Regions from separate parts of the Pseudomonas sp. NPDC089401 genome, predicted to be linked through region 2. Evidence: riboswitches for the same ligand, from Rfam matches in the RefSeq annotation. Region 2 holds a riboswitch; the other holds the start of a gene.
What was found. Region 2 has a riboswitch for thiamine pyrophosphate ahead of ACIP21_RS20825 (TenA family protein). Riboswitches for the same ligand answer to the same signal wherever they lie in the genome.

Region 1: another riboswitch for thiamine pyrophosphate. It lies ahead of thiC (phosphomethylpyrimidine synthase ThiC); the one in region 2 lies ahead of ACIP21_RS20825 (TenA family protein).

The regions. Positions count from the first base shown of each region.
Region 1 is NZ_JBIVIA010000004.1:159,745-163,065, forward strand. Features, by position in the region: gene cytX (putative hydroxymethylpyrimidine transporter CytX) at 1-107, opposite strand, end outside; gene thiC (phosphomethylpyrimidine synthase ThiC) at 273-2,153, opposite strand; TPP riboswitch at 2,311-2,417, opposite strand; gene ACIP21_RS11250 (TolC family outer membrane protein) at 2,579-3,321, shown strand, end outside.
Region 2 is NZ_JBIVIA010000009.1:237,867-241,187, reverse strand. Features, by position in the region: gene ACIP21_RS20830 (Ig-like domain-containing protein) at 1-1,528, opposite strand, end outside; TPP riboswitch at 1,779-1,893, shown strand; gene ACIP21_RS20825 (TenA family protein) at 1,972-2,619, shown strand; gene tenA (thiaminase II) at 2,616-3,281, shown strand; gene ACIP21_RS20815 (hypothetical protein) at 3,315-3,321, opposite strand, start outside.

The DNA.
Region 1 (3,321 bases), on a different contig from region 2:
AGGCCGATGCCGAGGGAGAACCATAGCGAGAACAGGTCACGGGCGCCGAAGATGCGCTGATGGCTGGGGACCGGGTGGTCGGGGGAGAATTGGCTGTGGGTGGTCATGCTTTCAGACGCTCGACGAAGTGTTGGAGTGGTGTAGGAGCGGCCTTGTGTCGCGAAAGGGCCGCAAAGCGGCCCCTGCATTTTCAGCAGCGAAGCTGAAAACCTGGGGCCGCTTCGCAGCCCTTTCGCGACACAAGGCCGCTCCTACAAAGGTCAGCCTTGCAGTTAGACTTTGTGGTACAGCTGGCTGCCTTCCTGGCGGAAGCGTTCGGATTGCTCGCGCATGCCCTGCTCGACCGTCACGTCCACGGTTTCGATCTTGGCGGCATATTCGCGCACTTCCTGGGTGATCTTCATCGAGCAGAACTTCGGCCCGCACATCGAGCAGAAGTGCGCGACCTTGGCCGATTCCTTCGGCAGCGTCTCGTCGTGGAAGGCCCGCGCGGTGTCCGGGTCCAGGCCCAGGTTGAACTGGTCCTCCCAGCGGAATTCGAAGCGCGCCTTGGACAGCGCGTTGTCACGGATCTGCGCGCCCGGGTGGCCTTTGGCGAGGTCCGCGGCATGCGCGGCGATCTTGTAGGTGATGATGCCGGTCTTGACGTCATCCTTGTTCGGCAGGCCCAGGTGCTCCTTGGGCGTGACGTAGCAGAGCATGGCGCAGCCGAACCAGCCGATCATCGCCGCGCCGATGCCCGAGGTAATGTGGTCATAGCCCGGGGCGATGTCGGTGGTCAGCGGCCCGAGGGTGTAGAACGGCGCCTCGTCGCAGCACTCCAGCTGCTTGTCCATGTTCTCCTTGATCAGCTGCATCGGCACGTGGCCGGGGCCTTCGATCATGCACTGCACGTCATGCTTCCAGGCGATCTTGGTCAGCTCGCCGAGGGTTTCCAGCTCACCGAACTGGGCGGCGTCGTTGGCATCGGCGATCGAGCCCGGGCGCAGGCCGTCACCCAGCGAGAAGCTGACGTCGTAGGCCTTCATGATTTCGCAGATCTCGTCGAAGTGCGTGTACAGGAAGTTCTCCTTGTGGTGCGCCAGGCACCACTTGGCCATGATCGAACCGCCGCGGCTGACGATGCCGGTGACCCGCTTGGCGGTCAGTGGCACGTAGCGCAGCAGCACGCCGGCGTGGATGGTGAAATAGTCCACGCCCTGCTCGGCCTGTTCGATCAGGGTGTCGCGGAACAGCTCCCAGGTCAGGTCCTCGGCGACGCCGCCGACTTTCTCCAGGGCCTGGTAAATCGGCACGGTACCGATCGGCACCGGCGAGTTGCGGATGATCCACTCGCGGGTTTCGTGGATGTGCTTGCCGGTGGACAGGTCCATGACCGTGTCCGAGCCCCAGCGGATGCCCCAGGTCAGCTTGGCCACTTCTTCCTCGATCGAGGAACCCAGGGCGCTGTTGCCGATGTTGCCGTTGATCTTCACCAGGAAGTTGCGGCCGATGATCATCGGCTCCAGTTCCGGGTGGTTGATGTTGGCCGGGATGATCGCGCGGCCGCGGGCGATTTCCTCGCGCACGAACTCGGCGGTGATTTCTTTCGGGATGCTGGCGCCAAAGCTGTGGCCGGCGTGCTGCTGCGCCAGCAGGCCGGCGGCGCGGGCCTCCTGCAGCTTCATGTTCTCGCGGATGGCGACGTATTCCATCTCGGCGGTGATGATGCCCTGGCGCGCGTAGTGCATCTGCGTGACGTTGGCGCCGGCCTTGGCCCGGCGCGGGTTGCGCACGTGGGCGAAGCGCAGCTTGGCGAGCTCGGCATCGTGCAAGCGCTGCTGGCCGAAGTCCGAGCTCAGGCCACCGAGGCGCTCGGTGTCGCCACGGGCGTCGAGCCAGTTGCCGCGCACGTCGGCCAGGCCCTTGCGCACGTCGATGATGACCTCAGGGTCGGTGTACGGGCCAGAGGTGTCGTACACCAGCACCGGGGCGTTGCTTTCGCCGCCGAAGTCGGTGGGGGTGTCGTGCAGGCTGATTTCGCGCATGGGCACGCGGATGTCCGGGCGCGAGCCTTCGACATGGACCTTGCGCGAACGCGGGAAGGGTTGCACGGACTGCTGATCGACTTGTGCCGATTCGCTGAGGTTGATCGATTTTTCTTGTTTGGTCATCACAGGCTCTCCAGACGGCTTCCAAGCGGGCGGAATGTCGGGGGAGAACCTGAAAGGCATGGACGCACCCCTTGACGGGTGCAGTGCCGGAGACGGGGGTGCCTGAAGCTGCATGCAGCTGCGACATTCCCGGACCTGGCACAAGAGGCTCCCCGGGAAGGCGAGCAATCTTGTTCCCTACGCAGGCGTTAACCTGATCAGGTTCAACGGGATCCGCACCTCTGCGATCTCAGCCTTTGCTTCAAGGCACCCCGACAAGAACATGCGCAGTCTAGACTGGAGTGGTCGGCAAAGCCAAGCGGCTAGAACGCGGCATGATGAAAGGCACACATGGCGATTGTTGCCGGAGGGCGCGTGGCACTACACTGGCGCACCGAACAATACTCAACAGTTCAGTAATTATTCTTCGTACAAGGATTGCCCCTATGCTGCGCAAACTCTCACTGGCGATTGCCGTGTCTTGTGCGTCCAACACAGTGGTCTGGGCCGCGGATGTGCCCACCACGGTCAAGACCGACCTGGTCAGCGTCTACCAGGAAGCGGTCGACAACAACGCCGATCTTGCGGCCGCCCGCGCCGATTATGGCGCCCGCCGCGAAGTCGTGCCCCAGGCCCGCGCCGGCCTGCTGCCGAACCTGTCGGCCGGTGCCGAGATGATGAACACCCGCACCAAGCTGGACCAACCTTCGGCCACCAGCACCCGCAGCGGCAACGCCTGGAGCGCGACCCTGGCCCAGCCGATCTTCCGCGCCGACCGCTGGTTCCAGCTGCAGGCCGCCGAGGCGGTCAACGAGCAGGCCGCGCTGGAGCTGTCGGCCACCGAGCAGAACCTCATCCTGCAAAGTGCGCAAAGCTACTTCTCGGTGCTCCGCGCCCAGGACAACCTGGCCGCCACCAAGGCCGAGGAAGCCGCCTTCAAGCGCCAGCTCGACCAGTCCAACGAACGCTTCGATGTCGGCCTTTCCGACAAGACCGACGTGCTGCAGTCCCAGGCCAGCTACGACACCGCCCGGGCCAACCGGCTGATTGCCGAACGCCAGGTGCAGGATGCCTTCGAGGCCCTGGTGACCCTGACCAACCGTGAGTACAGCTCGATCCAGGGCGTGGTGCATACCTTGCCGGTGCAGGTGCCGACCCCCAACGACGCCAAGGCCTGGGTGGAAACCGC
Region 2 (3,321 bases):
TGAACCACAGCTGGCCGTTCTGATCCCAGGCCTTGTCGGCGATCAGCAAGTTGACGTCGTAGTCACGGTTGCCCCAGGGCATGCCAGTGCCGCTGGGGAAGCGCAGGTTGACGCCGTCCTGCAGCGCTTCGTTACCGCGGTCGAGGGCGCTGTAGTAGTTCATCATCACGGCGTTGCCCTTGTAGACGTTCTGCGCCGTGAAATCCATCATGTGGTCGTGGAACCAGTGGGTGCTCATGGTTTCGTGCCAGTCGCCGCGAATCTTGATGCTGCCGTTGTCGCAGGTTTTCAGGCCTGGGTTGGCGTCGTTGACGAACAGGGTTTCGCCAGGCGAGCACGGGAAGGCGGCGCGCGGGTCCTCGGCACGGGTGTTGATGGTGTCGTAGCCGGCCAGTTGGATCGGCCAGCGGTAGTCGTAGTACTGGCCAGGGAAGAAATAGGCGTTGGCGAAGCCGTCGCTCTCGGCTGGCGAGTGGCCGTTGTGCTCGTGGGTGGAGATGGTGTGCAGGCCAAAACCGGCGTTGGCCGCCGGGTCGATCGGCAACGCGTTGTAGTGGCGCATCAGCACCGGCTGGCCATAGCGCACCATCAGCAGCTTGGCCGGGAAGGTACCGTCGAAGGTCCACAGCGACTTGTGGTTCTGCAGCGGCATGTTCGGGTGGAAGCGGGTGTCGATGCCCTTGGTGGTGCCGAGCGTGGTCGGGATGTCAGAGGTCTGGTAGTACAGCCCGCCCGGGGCGAATTCGCCCACGGCATAGTTGTGCAACTGCTTGCGGTCACGCAGCCCCTGGTTGATGCGCGCGCCGGCTTGTGCGGTCTTGAACGCGGCCTGGGGATAGAACTCGTTCCAGCGCTGATGCGACCAGCCCTTTCCTGGTGGCCGGCCTTCGGCGGGCGAGCCCACCGAGTTGCGGTTCAGGAACATCTCGATCTGCGCCTTCCAGGGGTTGCGGTCCAGGGTGTTGGCGTACTGCGTGGGGAACGGGTAAAGCCCCGGTTGCTTGAGGAAGGCCTCCAGGGCATTGCCGCTCGGGCCGCTGCGGGCGACATTGTCAGGGTCCTGGGCCGGTTCGGCGCCCAATGTCGGCACCGGGAAGGTCAGCGCCGGAGGCGGCAGGCTGGGGTCGAGCTTCTCCGGGCCGAATTCTTCGAACAGCAGCAATTGCTGGGTGAAGGGCTGGGCACCGAACAACGGGCTCGGCTTGCCATTGGTAGGGTAATTGCGTGAGGTCTGCAGCGCCGGGGGCAGCACGTTGTCGACACGGTTGGTCGACCGGTCGCCGAACACCCCGTCCTTCAGTTCCAGCGAACCCTCGTTGGCCTCGGGCAGGTTGAACAGGTTGAGCAGGGCCGGGTTGGGGTCTGCCGGCTGGTCGTCGAAGTGCGAAGGGTCCGTCGGCGGTGGCTGGCTCACGTCATCGAGGGAAGAGGCCATGGCTGAGATCAGCCCGAGGCTGAGCATCAGCGCGGTCACGGCGGACAGGGTGAAGGCAGGGCGGTTGGGGTGGGTCATGGCAGATGTTTTCATTGCCGGGTGCCTCGCTCGCGGCTAAATGGCTAGGGGCCATCAATGGCGTTGTGCCTGGGTGGAACGGCCGGAGCAATGGATGTGCCAACAGATGTTTCAGTAATGCTTTGTTAAACAAATCCTTGTGGCGCCTGAGGCGCGCTAAATAACGGGGTGTCAAGGAACGGGTGTAAGTCCCCGAAAACGGGTGGGGAAGGCCCAGGATCGGTGCTGGAGAAGGTGACAATTCCCATTCAGGTCTGTATACCTGTTGCCCACCAAGGGGAGCCCGGCAACGGGCTGAGAAACCGCTGGCAGTAGCAGCGCGGTGACCCTTCGAACCTGATCCGGATCATGCCGGCGAAGGGATGGGACTGCCGACCTGCCTTTTTGCCGGCCTCATTGCGAGGCCGCTCCATGCCCAGCCACAACGGTCTCGCTGTCACCCTATGGAGGGCAGCAACATGACCGAACGTTTCAGCCAGACCTTGCGCGAGCAGAACCAGCCAACCTGGTCCGCCGCCGTTGGCCACCGCTTCGTCACCGAACTCTGCGCCGGCACGGTCGCCGACCCGATCATGGTCCGCTACCTGGTGCAGGACCATCGCTTCCTGGACAGCTTTCTGACCCTGCTGGGCGCCGCCATCGCCACGGCAGACACGTTCGAGGCGCGCCTGCGTTTCGGCCGCTTCGCCGGGATGATCTGCAGCGACGAGAACACCTACTTCCTGCGTGCCTTCGAGGCTTTGGATGTCAGCCCCGAGCAACGCGGCGCCCCCGCCGACACGGCTCCCACCGCCGGCTTCAAGGCGATCATGCGCGAGGCGGCGGCCACCCGTTCCTACGCGGCCGCGCTGGCGGTGCTTAACGTTGCCGAAGGCCTGTACCTGGATTGGGCGGTGAAAGCGCCAAAGCCTTACCCGGCCAGTTTCGTCTACGCAGAATGGATCACCCTGCACGACAACCCGGCGTTCAATGACTTCGTCGCCTTCCTGCAAGCCGAACTCGACCGCGTCGGCCCTCAGGAAGCCGCACTGGCCAGCGACTTCTACGCCCGCACCGTGGCGCTGGAGCTGGCCTTCTTCGATGCCGTCTACGCCGAGGAGGCTTGAGCATGGATATCTTCGAGCGCCTCAAGGCCGCCACGGCCGGCCAATGGTCCAGCTACGTCGACCACGCCTTCGTCCGCCAGATGGGCGAGGGCACCTTGCCGGAAGCAGCGTTCCGTACCTACCTGGTCCAGGATTACCTGTTCCTCATCCAGTTCGCTCGCGCCTGGGCGCTGGCCGCCTACAAGAGCCGCCTGCCGGCCGATATCCGCGCCGCCCAGGCCGGGTTGGCAGCGATTCTCGACGAAACCGAGCTGCACCTGCGCCTGTGCGCGCGCTGGGGGCTGTCCCAGGCCGATATCGAGGCGGCGCCGGAGCACCAGGCGACCGTGGCCTACACCCGTTATGTGCTCGACTGCGGCGCGGCGGGGGATTTGCTGGAACTGCATGCGGCCCTGGCGCCGTGCGTGATCGGTTACGCCGAAATCGGCCGGACCTTGGCCGAGCAGATTGGCGACCTGAGCGAGCACCCGTATCGGGAGTGGATCGGCGAGTATGCGGGCGAGGGGTATCAAGGCGTGGCGGCAGCAGCGCGCAAGCATCTGGATGAGCTGGCGGCACGGAGCATGACGGAGCAGCGGTTCGTGGAGCTGGCGGGGGTGTTTGGGCAGGCTTCGCGGTTGGAAGCGGACTTCTGGCAGATGGGGCTCGATAGCCTGGCGTGAGGGCGGGCGAGGCGGCCCGGGTTTGGGGTCGCCTCAGTTA